3 regions of the Paenibacillus sp. sgz302190 genome follow, and region 2 is predicted to be linked to each of the others. Evidence: riboswitches for the same ligand, from Rfam matches in the RefSeq annotation. Region 2 holds a riboswitch; each other region holds the start of a gene.
The links. Region 2 has a riboswitch for cyclic di-AMP ahead of AC6RNO_RS31065 (resuscitation-promoting factor). Riboswitches for the same ligand answer to the same signal wherever they lie in the genome.

Region 1 (4,734 bases), on a different contig from region 2:
AGCCTCTGGGTATCGGTGAAAAGCTGGCAAATAAAATTATGAAAGCTTTGCAAGGCGAAAATGAGGCGGCGGTTCCCCAGGAGTAAGGGGGCCCCGCTTTTTTGTCGGTTTACGTGAAAGGTGTGCACCTCGCGCAGCTCCTATCGGGGGCTGCGCTGCATGACGGCGGAAAAGTGTTGTTCCGGAGCCTGCCGAAAACCTGCGCAAACTCCTATAACGTTGTGGACGCCGGTACCAAGTTTCCTGCGTTCTATTTTCGTGTAAAGTGGGAGGTTTTTTCAACGGAATCGGTCCATTTGGCGGAAAAAGCTGCGATTGTGCAGGAATTCTCGCCCAGGATGGTTTGAACGAAACTACCTGCAGATTTGCTGGTTCCTGAGAAGCCCACACGCCAGAGTCGGTCGCACCATTTGCCTAGTTGCGCGAAAAAACCTGCAAAAGTACAGTTTTTGCGCGGTTGATCCACTGTCCACGAAAAATTCCTGCAAATGTGCAGGCTTTTCGCCGCGAACATGGGCTCAGACCTAATTTCATCGAAAATTCCTGCACAATTGCAGGCTTTTCGCGAAAATGAACCATTTTTAAGGAAAAAACCTGCACTTTTGCAGGTTTTTGTCTGTCAAGCTGCCATGCGCCCCATCCCGTGTAGGAGAGGCGTGACTTAGGGTAGAGCGGCTGCGTCCCCTGGTTTCGCTAGCCTGTCACTTTATCTCCGATTTGATTATTGCAGGATATCAGCGCTGGGAACTGCCCAACGAGCGCAGACCCTAGTGGGCGTTCGAAGGCTCTCAGCACCGCGAGTGCCCAGCGAGCGTTCGGAGGTTATCAGCACCACGGGCTGCCCAACGAGCGCGGACCCTAGTGGGCGTTCGAAGGCTCTCAGCACCGCGAGTGCCCAGCGAGCGTTCGGAGGTTATCAGCGCCACGGGCTGCCTAACGAGCGCAGACTCTAGTGGGCGTTCGGAGGTGCGCCGCGCGCAGCCCGACGAGCGCAGCCCAGCGAGCGTCCGCAGGTTCTCAGCGCCGCACGGGGGCTATCCCCGCGCACCGCCAGCCATGCGCTGGCTCTACCCCGGGCTTGGCGCGAGGCGCCGCCGGTGCCACCATGCCAGCAGCAGCGCGGCGAGGGCCGGCAGCAGGATGTAGAAGATACCTGCGGCAACATCGCCCGCCTGGTCCAGCGAGAACAGCGACAGGCCCATCAGGATGCTGTCCATGCAAGCATGGGCGAATACGGCGGTGATGAAGCCGTATTTCAGGAACACATAGCCGAGAATGATGCCGATGACGGTTACCTCGATCAGGCGGGTATACACCGGATAGATCGGGTATTGCGTATGGCTCGCGGCCCAAATGATGCTCGGCAGCAGAACGGCGATGAAGTTCGAGCGGAACAGCTTTTTGAACAGCAGGATGCCGAGCAGCCGGTAAGCGGCTTCTTCCGATATTGCGGCGGCCCACGCCATCAGCGGAAACAATTTGGGCTCCAGCATATTCAATACGGAATCCCCCGGATCGTTCACGGCCCATACGTCGAAGCGGACCTCGCCCGCATAGAACAGAACTTGCTGGACCCCAAGGATGAACAGGGCGAGCAAGTAGCCCCGGCCCATTCCGTGAAACACTTCCGATCCGAAGCGCGATTCCCGCCAAGCCGGCCAAGGCTTCCACCCGTTCGACTCCCACCACCGGCTGCCGGAAGCAAGCGAGATGTAGACCGATAGACCGAGCAGCAGCGTGACGACGTTCATGAACAGCGAGCCGGCCAATGTGGCGGTTCCGTTGTCTGCGATATCGCCGGACATCGTTTTGAAAGCCGGATACATATTGATGTTGTTGGCGATGTAAATCGTCGTAAAAATAACAGTGAGCAGCAGGCCCTTGCGAAAATCCATCTGCTTGCGGTGCCTGACGGCATATACGATGGCCGCAACGGACATCAGGAACGTAAAGCCCATGCTGATCCAGGTCATGAACGAGGCGGATTGATCCTGCGAGTCAAGCCATGCCTGATGGTCCTCTGGGATGCTGAATTGCACGGCATAGCCGACCAAAGCGTTATCGTCAAAATCGATCCGCAAGCGCAGCTTGGAACCGCCGATGGCTTCCGCTTTCTTTTCGTAAACGTACGTGTTCGCGCCGGCCGCTTTCTTCGGCTCCTCGACAAGACTGAAATCGTCGGGATTAAAGCCCTGCCGGCTCATCTCCTCCTTGGCCAGCTGGTCCGCTTTTTGCCTGCCGATCGCTGCGGCGGTACCGGTGAGCGTCTCGCGCCAGCCGACGATTTGCAAGCTTTTGTAGTTGACGTCAACTTCGAATTTGCGCTTGCTGCCGGGATCGACGGCGCTGACCTGATAGAAATCGAGCGGGAAGCGGTCCCCGTATTTCAGCTCATACTCGTGCAAAAGGTGTTCTTTCTGCAAGTATCCGCTTCTCGACTTTTCGGACTGGTATACGACGAAAGTACTCGGCTGGCCGATGCCGTAGCGGCTTTGCAAAAACTGCCCGGCCGCGTCGGCCGCCTGCTGCTTCGTAACGGCCGGACTTTCCGCCGGGGCCGCTTCTTCCGTTTGATATCCCGCAAGCATATTGACCCCCATATACAAGGCCACGCCGATGCACGCGAGGATCAGCAAAGTTCGGTTCAATTTCATTCGCATCATGGGATAAAATATCTCCTTGGATAATGTTGGTTCGCAAATACGCTAAATTAAAAGTATCACAGATGTTAAGGAAAACCAATTCATGCAAAATAAAACGTAAACCGGGGCAAATTCGCGATTTCGAATCGTAACGCCCTCTCCTGCTTGCCAGACACGATGGAATGCTGCGAAAACCCCCGCAAATCCGCTGAAAACAACTTTGTGCGGAACAATAAATCAGATATATAATTCATATCAATTGAATAAAAAGCCGAATTTCTTGTTGAAAACGGGGGAACCATGTAATTTGGGGTGAATTTTGTCTCCGGCGTCAAAAAACCGGACAAATAGGGTGACTGCGCGCACCCGAATCCGTCAGCTAACCTCGTAGGCTTTACGTCAGGAACCATTTCCGAATAAGGCATTGGATTTCCAGTGTCTTTTTTTGCGTGTTCAATTGATGACAACAGGGGGATTTATGAAAAAAATAAGCATTTGGCAGCTTACGCCTCCGCAAATTCTGGTCCTTGGATTCGCCGCCATTATTTTGATCGGAGCGGGGCTGCTGACGCTTCCTTTTGCCTCGACGAGCGGCCGGTCGCTGCCTTTTATCGATGCGCTGTTTACGGCCACATCGGCGACCTGCGTAACCGGCCTCGTCGTGGTCGATACCGGGTCGGCATTTACCGTGTTCGGACAAGTCGTCATCGTCAGCCTGATCCAGATCGGCGGTCTCGGCTTCATGACGATGGCCACGCTGTTCGCCTTCGTGCTGCGCAAAAAAATTACGCTGAAGGAAAGATTGCTGCTACAGGAGGCGTTCAACCAGGGCAGTATGGAAGGGATTGTGCGGCTGATCCGCAAAGTACTTATTTATTCATTAAGCATCGAAGCGATAGCGGCGATTTTGTTCACGATCCGTTGGTCGTTCGACATGGAATTTTCGAAGGCGCTGTACTTCGGCATCTGGCATGCGGTTTCGATGTTCAACAATGCCGGATTCGACCTGTTCGGCACCGCCGATGCTCCTTTCGTCTCGCTGACCGGATACGTCAACGATTTCACGGTGAACGTCGTCGCGATGGCGCTGATCGTGCTCGGAGGTCTCGGCTTCATCGTCTTGTCCGATTTGATGGAATATCACAAAACGAAGAAACTTTCCCTGCATTCCAAAGTCGTGCTTGCCATGACGGGATTTCTGATCGTTTTCGGCGCGCTAGTGATATTTATATTCGAATACACGAACACCAAGACGTTAGGACCGCTGAATTTCGGCGGAAAAATGTTGGCTTCGTTTTTCCAATCCGTCACGCCCCGGACGGCCGGCGCGAATACGGTGGACATCGGCGCCATGCGTCAGGCGTCGCAATTTTTCATGGTGATTCTCATGTTTATTGGGGCTTCTCCCGGCTCGACGGGGGGCGGGATCAAAACGACGACGTTCACCATTCTCATTGCCGCCATCATCACGATGATCCGAGGCAAGGAAGATATCGTCATTTTCCGTTTCCGTCTGGCGAAGGACCGCATTCTCAAAGCGATTACGCTCACGATGATCGCGCTCTTTCTCGTCATATTCGTGTCCATGCTGTTATCGACGACGGAGTCCGTGCAGTTTTTGAAAATATTGTTCGAAGTGACGTCCGCCTTCGGTACTGTCGGCTTGACTATGGGGCTTACGCCGTCGCTGACCGTTTTCGGCAAAATTATGCTCAGCCTGACGATGTTCGCCGGCCGGCTCGGTCCTATAACGCTCGCTTACGCGCTGCAGCCGAAACAGGAAAAAGAATTATATAGATACCCTGAGGGTAAAATTACGATTGGTTAGGGGATACTGGAGATGAAAAAAAATCAATACGCGGTAATCGGTCTGGGCCGATTCGGATCCAGCTTGTCGAAGGAGCTGATCAAGCTGGGCTATGAGGTGCTCGGCATCGACAAGGACGAAGAAGCGGTCGACGAGATGAGCTCCGAGCTGACGCATGCGGTCGTGGCGGATGCCACGGACGAGGAAGTGCTGAAGTCGCTCGGCGTGCGCAACTTTGACTGTGCGGTCGTCGCGATCGGCGACGATATTCAGGCCAGCATTTTA
Region 2 (4,734 bases):
TGTCCGGCTTGTCGCCGAAACCGCCGCGGAAATTCGCGGAATCAGCCTGGAGGAACTGGCGGCTATTACGACAGGGAATGCTATTCGGCTGCTAGGTCTCAAGTAGAGCGGCGCGATATTTGCGGCGGAGCACAACGCCGCAGATGAACGAGACCAGCAGGAGGCTGCCTGCAGGGACAAGCGCGTATACGGCCGCAGAGCGCAGCAGGAGCGGAATCGTAAGCACACAGATTTGGGCAAGCAGCACGCACCAGATGAGAAAAGCGATCGATCCGGCTTTCGTCATCCGGTTCAGCGGGTACATTTCCAGCCAAAACGTATAGCGGTGCGCACGCTCGATGCCGGTCAATTGAACGGTGGAAATCAAAATCACGATGAGAAAAGCGGCTGCCCTGGCCACATCGCCGGAGACAACGAAGATGGCGAGCGCCCCGAGCAGTGTAATCCGCTGAACGATGCCGAACAGCTCCGTGCGCAGCAATGTTTTGGCATACAAGTATAAATAGGATGCGTCCTGCTTGAAAGGGATATAGCGCGTAATTCCGCTAATCCAGCTGCGGCGCGCAATCCTCGTCGGCAGCTGGGGCACATCGACGAACCAGTTGAAGAACATGTACAGACGAGCCTGCTGCTGCTTCTCTTTGGCAATGAGATAATCCCAGCCGATCGTATAGACGGCCGCAAAACGGGCTGCCGCCAACCAGAGCAAAATCAGAACGAGCGCGGCTGCGCTCGCCCAAAAGAAGCTGCGGTCGAACTGCACGGCGACGATAACGAGCGACGCTACCCAGCGGAATACGACGGAGGCCGTTCTTGCATAGGTGTGAACGAAGCGGCTCTCATACCAACCGGCCAATATGTTGGCGAATTTGACCAGCAGGATCAGCATCAGCATCAGGACGAACGGCTGAGCGGCCGCACCCTCGCAGTGACGGTACAGGGGCCACAGCACGACAAGCGCAATCAGCGACCAGAAGGCTTGCAGCGTAAAGCTGTAAAGAAGCGCGCTGCGAAAGTAAGCGCCCATCTGACGCTCGATCCGCAGCAGGAACATGCGGTCCGCGTCCCGGACCAGCGTTCGAATCGGGCTCGACCCGAGCAGCGGAACAAGCAGCAGCAAAGCGATCCACAGATACGGATAATTTGTCGGAAGCTGCTGCAACGTTTTGGCATAATAATAGGAAGAAATAATGACAAGAAACAACATGAAGCCGACAAAGTTGCTGCGCGCCGCGTAGAGCCAGTACCCCGAAGCTTCCTTTAAATACCGCCCCAGGCGCTGCTGCCATAAACCAGTGATATTGACCTCCATGTCCTTCATACCGAATCACCTTGAACCAGCTCGTAAAAAATGTCGTCGAGCGACGCTTTGGCAAGCCCGGTTTGCACCCGCAGTTCGCCCAAATCTCCCTGGGCGGCCATTTTGCCGCGATGCAAAACGACATAGCTGTCGCAATATTTTTCAATCGTTGACAAAATGTGCGAGGAGATGAGGAAGCTGGCTCCTCTTCGCTTCATGCGGACCATAAGCTCAAGCAGCGAGCGGATGGCCAGCGGGTCAAGCCCGAGAAAGGGCTCATCGATAATGTACAAGGCGGGCTCGATCAAAAACGCATTCATGATCATTACCTTCTGCTTCATGCCTTTGGACAGATGGCTGGAAAAGCTGTTCAGCTTGTCCTTCATTTGGAACTCTTCCAAAAGCGCCTGGGATCGGGTCAGGAACTGCTCCTTGGTCAGCCCGTATGCCATGGCCGTCAGCTCCAGATGCTCGCGGATGGTCAGTTCCTCGTAAAGCTCGGGCGATTCGGGAACGTAAGCGTACGCTGCTCGGTAGGCGAGCGGGTCTTCCGCCAGGGTGAGGCCGCTGACGCGGATCGTGCCTTTTTGCGGATGAAGCAGGCCGAGAATATTTTTGATTGTCGTGCTTTTGCCTGCGCCGTTGAGTCCGATCAAGCCCATCATTTCACCTTGGCGGATTGAAAAAGTAAGTCCGTGCAGGACAGGTTTTCCTGGAAGATATCCCCCGTAGAGGGAGTCGACTTGTAGAATGGGGTTCATCGAAAGGCCTTCCTTTTCAGCAAATTATTGGCATTTTTGAACCAATTTCACCCATCCCCATTATAAACAAAATTGCTATTAAAGCCTAATTTAAACGTAAGAATTGCGAAAAAAAGCGTCAGAATACGTTATAATGAGAAAAACGTACTAAAGACCAAGATTTATAGCCGGAAATGTTTATTATTTCCGAATTCCGCCCTTTTTAGCGGGCGATAATCCCTTTACAGGTTTAGATTTACAGCGTAATATACTTTTCATAATAACTTAATAACCAATTTGCCAAATTTCCATTCGCTGAGTTCCATTTATGGGAACGGGGGAACCGCTGCAAACATTCGGAAGCACATGCAACCGCCGAATGCCAGCAGAATGAATATCAGGGGTGAATCCAACGACAACGAGCAAGCAGCTTGTTGTCCAGGTAGGGCGACTCTCACGTCCGAATCCGTCAGCTAACCTCGTAAGCGTACCGAGAGAGGTAACGATTGTCGTGTCTGGTTGTATTTTTCTATGCATACAAGGCCACGGGAAGAGTCCTCTTTCCGCTGGTCTTTTCATTTTTTCGAGATAGTGCAGGCTAGATGATCATAGGATGAAAAGCGAAGGAGGTGGGACTACCGCAGCAGCGTCCGGTAATGGCCGCGTTGTTGTCGGGTGAACTCCGCTGCAAAGCTGGAGAGGCTTATTAAGTTAATCACAAACTGACCTTAGTCGCGTCTAATTTAATCATGCGTAACACACGGGCGGCGAGGCTTTGAAGGAGGACCGAAGAAGTGGGCAACATCTCTTTAACCGAGACCCATGTAAGTCGATCATCCAGCATGTCCTTGGCACTACGATGGAAGCATGAAAACTTGCGTTTGATTTTAAGCCTAGGTATGATTTCAATCGCTATGACTTTCATGTTTTTGGTGTTGTTGTACGGTACGGCTACCAAGAGCGTATCCGTAGTTGTGAATGGACAAGAAACCGTTGTGCATACGAAGCAATGGGTCCTGCAACGCCTACTGGATGAACAAGCCATTAAGATTGGTGAACACGATCAAGTTTCTGCAGCGCTCACGACTCCGATCAAGGGCGGAGAGAAATTCGTGATCGATCATGCGTCACCGATTCAATTGACTGCTGATGGAAAGACCACCACTGTTTACACAACTGCAAGAACGGTTGAAAGTGCATTGCAGGATTTACATATTGCACTTGGGGAGCTTGACCGAGTCACTCCTGAACCGGCATCTTCGCTTTTACCCGGCGATACAGTCAAAGTTGTCAGGGTAAAGAAAGAGCAGAACGAAACAACGGAACCGATCGCGTTCGATACCGAGAAGAAGAACGATGCATCGCTGCTCAAAGGCAAGGAACAGGTCGTCCAGGAAGGCAAAGAGGGCGTTCTGTTGAAAAAAATGGAAAAAGTATTCGAAGACGGCGTTTTGGTTTCCGAAGCAGTTGTAGATGAACAGGTTCAAACGGAAAGTGTGAAAAAAGTCGTTGCCATCGGCACGAAAAATCCGGTCGTCGCTTTATCGGCCTCATCCCCTAGCGTGGATGAAATTTCAAAGAATGGCGTCAAATTCGGCTACAAACAAATTCTCAAAAACGTGAAACTCACCGCATATTCGGCGGGAGTGGAGTCTACCGGCAAATCCGCGGACAGCCCCGGGTTTGGCAAGACGTTTACAGGAACTACAGTCACCGAAGGCAGAACGATCGCGGTAGATCCGAAGGTTATTCCGCTCGGATGGTGGGTGTACATCGACGGTATTGGCTTCCGGCGCGCTGAAGATACAGGCAGCGCCGTGAAAGGGCAAACGATCGACGTTTACTTCGAAGATGAGAGCTATGCCAACAAATTCGGCACGAAGAACGGTTATACCGTCTATGTCGTAGGGCCGAAGAAGCCGACTGAGAATTAAGGGGTAATCCGGTTTCTGCATGGGCAGAATGTATATATAGATAGATAGGTCGTTCACGAATGGCAAAAGAAGAGGAGACCCCTCTTCTTTTTGTGCGTACAGGGAAAGGAACGTTGTATGATAAAAGAAGTTATCGTTGTCGAGGGCAAAGACGATACCGCAGCGATTCGCCGGGCCGTGGAGGCGGATACGATCGAAACCGGCGGCTCCGCAATAGGTCCGGCCGTGTTGAAACGGATCGCGCTGGCTCAGGAGCGGCGCGGAGTTATTATTTTGACCGATCCGGATCATGCAGGGGAGCGGATCCGCAAAATCGTGGCGGCGAAGGTGCCCGGCTGCAAGCATGCCTTTATTACGCAGGAGCAGGCGGAGTACAAGGGCGACATCGGGGTTGAGAACGCGTCGCCGGAGACGATCCGGCAGGCGCTGAGCAATTTGCGGACGGAGTATGAAGGAGCCGTCTCCCTGGTCACCTGGGAGGACCTGATGGCGGCGGGACTCATCGTCCACGCCGAAGCGGCCTCCCGGAGGCTGGAGGCAGGCAAGGCGCTCGGCATCGGCTACTGCAACGGCAAGCAATTTTACAAGCGCTGTGCGATGTTTCAAATCACCCGCGAGGAGTTTGAAGCGGCGGTAGAATTACTAAATAAATGAGGGCTGTGACATGAATACTTCCAACCGGGCGCTTCCTGAGGATGTCGCTACACCGAACAGAACGAAAGAAATACTTAAGAAGCACGATCTGGTGCTGAAAAAGAGC
Region 3 (4,734 bases), on a different contig from region 2:
CGATCGGGCTGCTGCTTCTCCGCAACGAGCTGGAGACGATGAACTTTTCCTTCGATTTGCAAGGTGTGGAAGGAGTGGTGGCGGTTCATCTGATCCAAGCGAACTCGCGCATCACTCCAAAAATAACTCCCGCCGGAGAGTGGCGGATGAACGTCGATATTCAGATATCCGGGGACTTGATTCTGAACACGACGAATACGAACAACATGAGTATCGAGTTCATCCGGAAAGCGAAGGAGGCGTGGAAAGCGCAGCTCGCGGAAACTGTCGAGTCCACGCTGGCGAACGCTCAAAAAAAGCTGCAAATCGATGCGTTCGGTTTCGCCGATCTATTCCGGAACCATTATCCGCGGGAATGGGCAAAGAACAAGCAGGAGTGGGCTGAAATGTTCAGGGAGCTGCCGGTAGACGTCAGCATTCGGACCGAAATTACGCGAGTCGGCAAATCGGACTTGCCTCAAGGAATGCCCGCCGATAAAATCCGCAAGAAATAAGGAGGGACGCTTCTGAAAAGCCTTGCAGTAGCCGGTATCGTATGCGTAGCTCTGATTGTCTATTTCGGCTTGTCTTCGGGTGCGCCGGGTATCGGCGTGAAGGAGAAGGCGGTGGCCGGAGGTATTACTTTGGCCGCCTGCCTATTATCCATTATTCTTTTGTTCAAACCGGACCTGCCGGGGCCAAGCGCCTGGATTATGCCATTGTTCAAACCACTGGCCAATCTGCTTGGGTTAGATTGACCGAAGCGACACCTGCCCCGGTGGTGCATGAACGGTTAACGATGCAAGCGGAAAGGAACCGTAGCGATAACGATATCTTTTTGCGTGTACAGATAAGCCCGAATGAGCAGGCTCGTTTGGTTATGCAGCAGATTTTGCCACCAATGTTTTGTAATAAATTGCGGAATCAGGATGGTGATATGATCCGTCTCCGCCGTTTTCCACTCCACGGTTTCGATAAATTTGATCAGAGGCTTCACGACGCTCCGGTAGCGGGAACGCAGCACGATAAGTCGGACTCCGGGATTCCACTCTTCCCATTTTTCTTCCATTTTGTGAATTTCATCGTCGTCAAAGCCGACGTAGACGGCAACGACATTATCGGTTAACGATTTGGCGTAGCTGATGGAATTGAGTACGACCCGGGTAATGCCGGCAACGGGAATGACGATGGTGCTTCCCTTGATTTCCGGCTTATCCTTTTCCAGATTTACGCGCAATTCATTAGCGATGTTCATGTAGTGGCTGTGAATGCGGAAGAACAGGAAAATGACGATCGGAAGGAAGATGAAAACCATCCAAACCTGGCTGAATTTGGTGAAAATAAAGATCAGGGTAATCGTGAGCGTAGTGATCATCCCGATCGTATTGATGATGAACTTGACGATCCATGCGGCAGGCTTCAATTTGATCCAGCGAACCATCATGCCGAACTGGGATAAGGTGAACGGAATGAACACCCCGACTGCATAAAGCGGGATCAGGTTTTCCGTATTCCCGTGAAAGAGAATGACCAGCAAAGCGGACAGTACGCCCAGCATAATGATCCCGTTGGAGAAGCCGAGACGGTCTCCGCGGACTTTGAACATGTGCGGCATGAACTTATCTTTGGCGAGCATGAAGGCCAGCAGCGGGAAAGCCGAGTAAGCCGTATTCGCCGCCAGGAAGAGAATGAGCGCTGTCACGCCCTGAATGCAGTAGTACAGCACCCCGCGTCCGAACGTGGCTTCGGCGATTTTCGAAACGACCGTTTCTTCCGGAGACGGCTTGATGCCGTACCAGTAGGCAAGCAGGCTGATGCCGATGAACATGCTGCCCAGAATGGCGCCCATGGCGATCAATGTTTTGGCCGCATTTTTCTCCGCAGGAGCTTTGAAGTTCGGTATCGCGTTGGACACGGCCTCTACCCCGGTCAGCGCGGAGCAGCCGGAACTGAAAGCTTTGAGCAGCAGAAATAAGCTCACATTGCTCACAACGCTTCCGATCTCGGGAACCTCCGCATGAATGCCGCCCGTGAGGTACTTGAACAGACCCGATACGATCAGAAGAAAAATGGCGGCGACAAACAAATAGACCGGCAGTGCGAGAACCGATGCGGATTCGGCAATGCCTCTTAAATTCATGATCGTAAGAAATAAAATCATGACCAAAGAAATCAGCACGCGATGATCGTGCAGTGCCGGAAAAGCGGACGTAATCGCATCCGTGCCCGCGGACGAGCTGACGGCTACCGTCAAAATGTAATCGACCAGCAGCGACCCGCCTGCGACCAGCCCTGTGCCTACGCCAAGATTATCCTTGGCTACGATGTACGCGCCCCCGCCCGACGGATAGGCGTATATGGTCTGCCTGTAGGACAGGACCAGAATGGTCAGCAGCCCCAATACGGCTATGGATATCGGGATGGAGTACCAAACGGCGGCAAAGCCGAGGGTCATCAAAACGAGCAAAATTTGCTCGGTGCCGTAAGCGACGGAAGACAGCGCATCCGATGACAGGACGGCAAGCGCTTTGATTTTCGTCAGCTTCTCGTCCTCGATTTCGTGGGATTTCATCGGTCTCCCGATCAGCATTCTTTTTAATCTGTTTACCATAATTACCCTCCACCGGCGCTTTCCTGTATGTTCCCCTGAATTAAGTAGTTTCACTTGTCCGCGACTGCCGCAGGGCTATTTTTGGCAGCAAAAAACCACAGGGTTTGACCCTGTGGCTCACGAAATAAGCAGCACGGATTCATCCCTCTCCCATAGTACGCTTACGAAGTTAGCTGTCGGATTCGGACTCTGAGAGTAGCCCTACACGCACGGATGCCGTCCGTACGCGATTCACCCCAAAGGCAATGAATGCCTCATTGGTTCCCCCGTTTTCCTTAGGAAATTCAGCGATAAAGGATTCATATGATTGTACTAAATGAACTACGTTTTGAATAATACGCCTGAAAGGAACTTAAGTAAAGGTTGGAAGTTGGCTTTAAATACCCGGCAGCATATCACAAAACCCAAAGATAGCGTTTACATAAATGCGAATCTTACATTTTCGCACTCAAGATAGCATTTTCATTCGTTTTCGTGAAAATTGAAAAAAGATGCGGTCCGGAATATTTCCCGGACCGCATCGGGTTGTTGAAAAAAAACCTGCGTCATGAGGTGATAGCCCCAATCTGCCTGGCTGCATCAAGAAAACCTGCAAAAATACATGAATTTGCGTCCCTGATCGCTGCCTATGAAGAATTCCTGCAAAAGTGCAGGCTTTTCAGCGGGGACACGGGCTCAGGTTCACTTTCAGCGAAAATTCCTGCACTTTTGCAGGCTTTTCGCCCAAATAAGCCAATTTCGCAGAAAAAACCTGCACTTTCGCAGGCTTTTCCCCTATCAAGCGGCTGCCCGCCCAGGAAAAGCGACTGTTCCCCCAAAAATAGCGCCCCGCACAAACGCACCGAGAGCAGCAACAGTGCCCGCGCAAACGCACCGAGAGCAGCAACAGCGCCCGCACAAACGTACCGAGAGCAGCAACAGCGCCCGCACAAACGTACCGAGAGCAGTAATAGCGCCCCGCCCAAACGCACCGAGAGCAGCAACAGCGCCCCACACAAACGCACCGCGCGCAGCTCCCAGCGCGCGGTGTTGCGCTGCATGACGGCGGTCGGTCGGCCATGTGTCGCGACTCGATCAACGCGCTGAGGCGGCTCGGGGACGGCTCCTACAGGACCGGCTGCTTGCCCCACTCGATCCAGTTGTCGCGGGTCGGTCCGTAGATGTCCGGCACGGACAGTCCGGCCTGCCGCATCAGTACGATCATCTGGCCGCGATGATGGATTTCGTGCGAAATAAAGACGCGCAGCGTCAGGCCGTTCGGCCACTGTTCGCCATACATGTCGGTGGACTCGTGGAGCTTGGCGTCCGTCCACTGCGACTGCACGGCATCCAGCATCGCTTGCGAAGCGGCGCGGTAAGTATCGGCAATCTTCGCGGCGGAAGCGGGGGCTTTTTCTTCGCCTTCGGGAGCCTGGAACTGCAGGCCTGTCCGCGAAAGCATCTCGTGGATCGTCGTGGCGATATGCCAGCCGATCTGTCCCAGCGGACGGAAGTTCGACTCGCTTCCCTGGCTCAGAGATGCGTCGGTGAGTGCGTCCAGCACGCGCTGTGTGGTTTTGGTTTCGTTGCTCCATTCGGCTGCAAACGCTTGAATCGATGTAATCATGGGGGAGAAGCCTCCTTGTTATGCGTAATAGCCTTAGTATAAAGGAGCCTCCCTGACAACAGGTTGTCAGTGTTTTTTAGGAATAGAGCGCGGCGACTTGCTGCGCTTTTTCTTTGACGATGCCGGCGATGTGCGCGGGCTCCAGAATGCGCAGGCTGGGGCCGTAGCTGAGCAGCATGCCGTACAGCCAGGGCTCGTCAGGCTGGACCGCGGTGACGAGCAGCGTGCCGTCAGGCTGAGCCGTAATTTGCTCGGGATGGAAGTAGTCTTCCACCTGAGCGCGGACATTCGGCTGCATGTGCAGGAGGAGTTTGACGTAGGACGCCTCGGGCCTTTTGCCTATCTTATAGGACAGCGTCTCCAGCGTCTCGGGCCTGCGCACGAACGTCTCGGGAAGCATGGCGATGTCCTTCATGCGCGATAAGCGGAAGACGCGGTAATCGCCCCGCAGCAGGCAGTAGGCGTGCAAATACCAGCCGAAGCCTTTGATGACGATGCCCATAGGCTCGACGGTGCGCTCGGAAAGCTCGCTTTGGGA

Region 1: another riboswitch for cyclic di-AMP. It lies ahead of AC6RNO_RS10530 (TrkH family potassium uptake protein); the one in region 2 lies ahead of AC6RNO_RS31065 (resuscitation-promoting factor).
Region 3: another riboswitch for cyclic di-AMP. It lies ahead of kimA (potassium transporter KimA); the one in region 2 lies ahead of AC6RNO_RS31065 (resuscitation-promoting factor).

The regions. Positions count from the first base shown of each region.
Region 1 is NZ_JBZYAO010000007.1:28,378-33,111, forward strand. It holds gene uvrC (excinuclease ABC subunit UvrC) at 1-86, shown strand, start outside; gene AC6RNO_RS10525 (CPBP family glutamic-type intramembrane protease) at 1,068-2,663, opposite strand; cyclic di-AMP (ydaO/yuaA leader) riboswitch at 2,902-3,051, shown strand; gene AC6RNO_RS10530 (TrkH family potassium uptake protein) at 3,121-4,470, shown strand; gene AC6RNO_RS10535 (potassium channel family protein) at 4,483-4,734, shown strand, end outside.
Region 2 is NZ_JBZYAO010000043.1:11,522-16,255, forward strand. It holds gene AC6RNO_RS31050 (TatD family hydrolase) at 1-106, shown strand, start outside; gene AC6RNO_RS31055 (ABC transporter permease) at 92-1,321, opposite strand; gene AC6RNO_RS31060 (ABC transporter ATP-binding protein) at 1,318-2,061, opposite strand; cyclic di-AMP (ydaO/yuaA leader) riboswitch at 2,344-2,544, shown strand; gene AC6RNO_RS31065 (resuscitation-promoting factor) at 2,835-3,974, shown strand; gene rnmV (ribonuclease M5) at 4,092-4,628, shown strand; gene rsmA (16S rRNA (adenine(1518)-N(6)/adenine(1519)-N(6))-dimethyltransferase RsmA) at 4,639-4,734, shown strand, end outside.
Region 3 is NZ_JBZYAO010000002.1:346,176-350,909, forward strand. It holds gene AC6RNO_RS05030 (Ger(x)C family spore germination protein) at 1-494, shown strand, start outside; gene kimA (potassium transporter KimA) at 773-2,590, opposite strand; cyclic di-AMP (ydaO/yuaA leader) riboswitch at 2,733-2,890, opposite strand; gene AC6RNO_RS05040 (DinB family protein) at 3,696-4,196, opposite strand; gene AC6RNO_RS05045 (helix-turn-helix transcriptional regulator) at 4,273-4,734, opposite strand, start outside.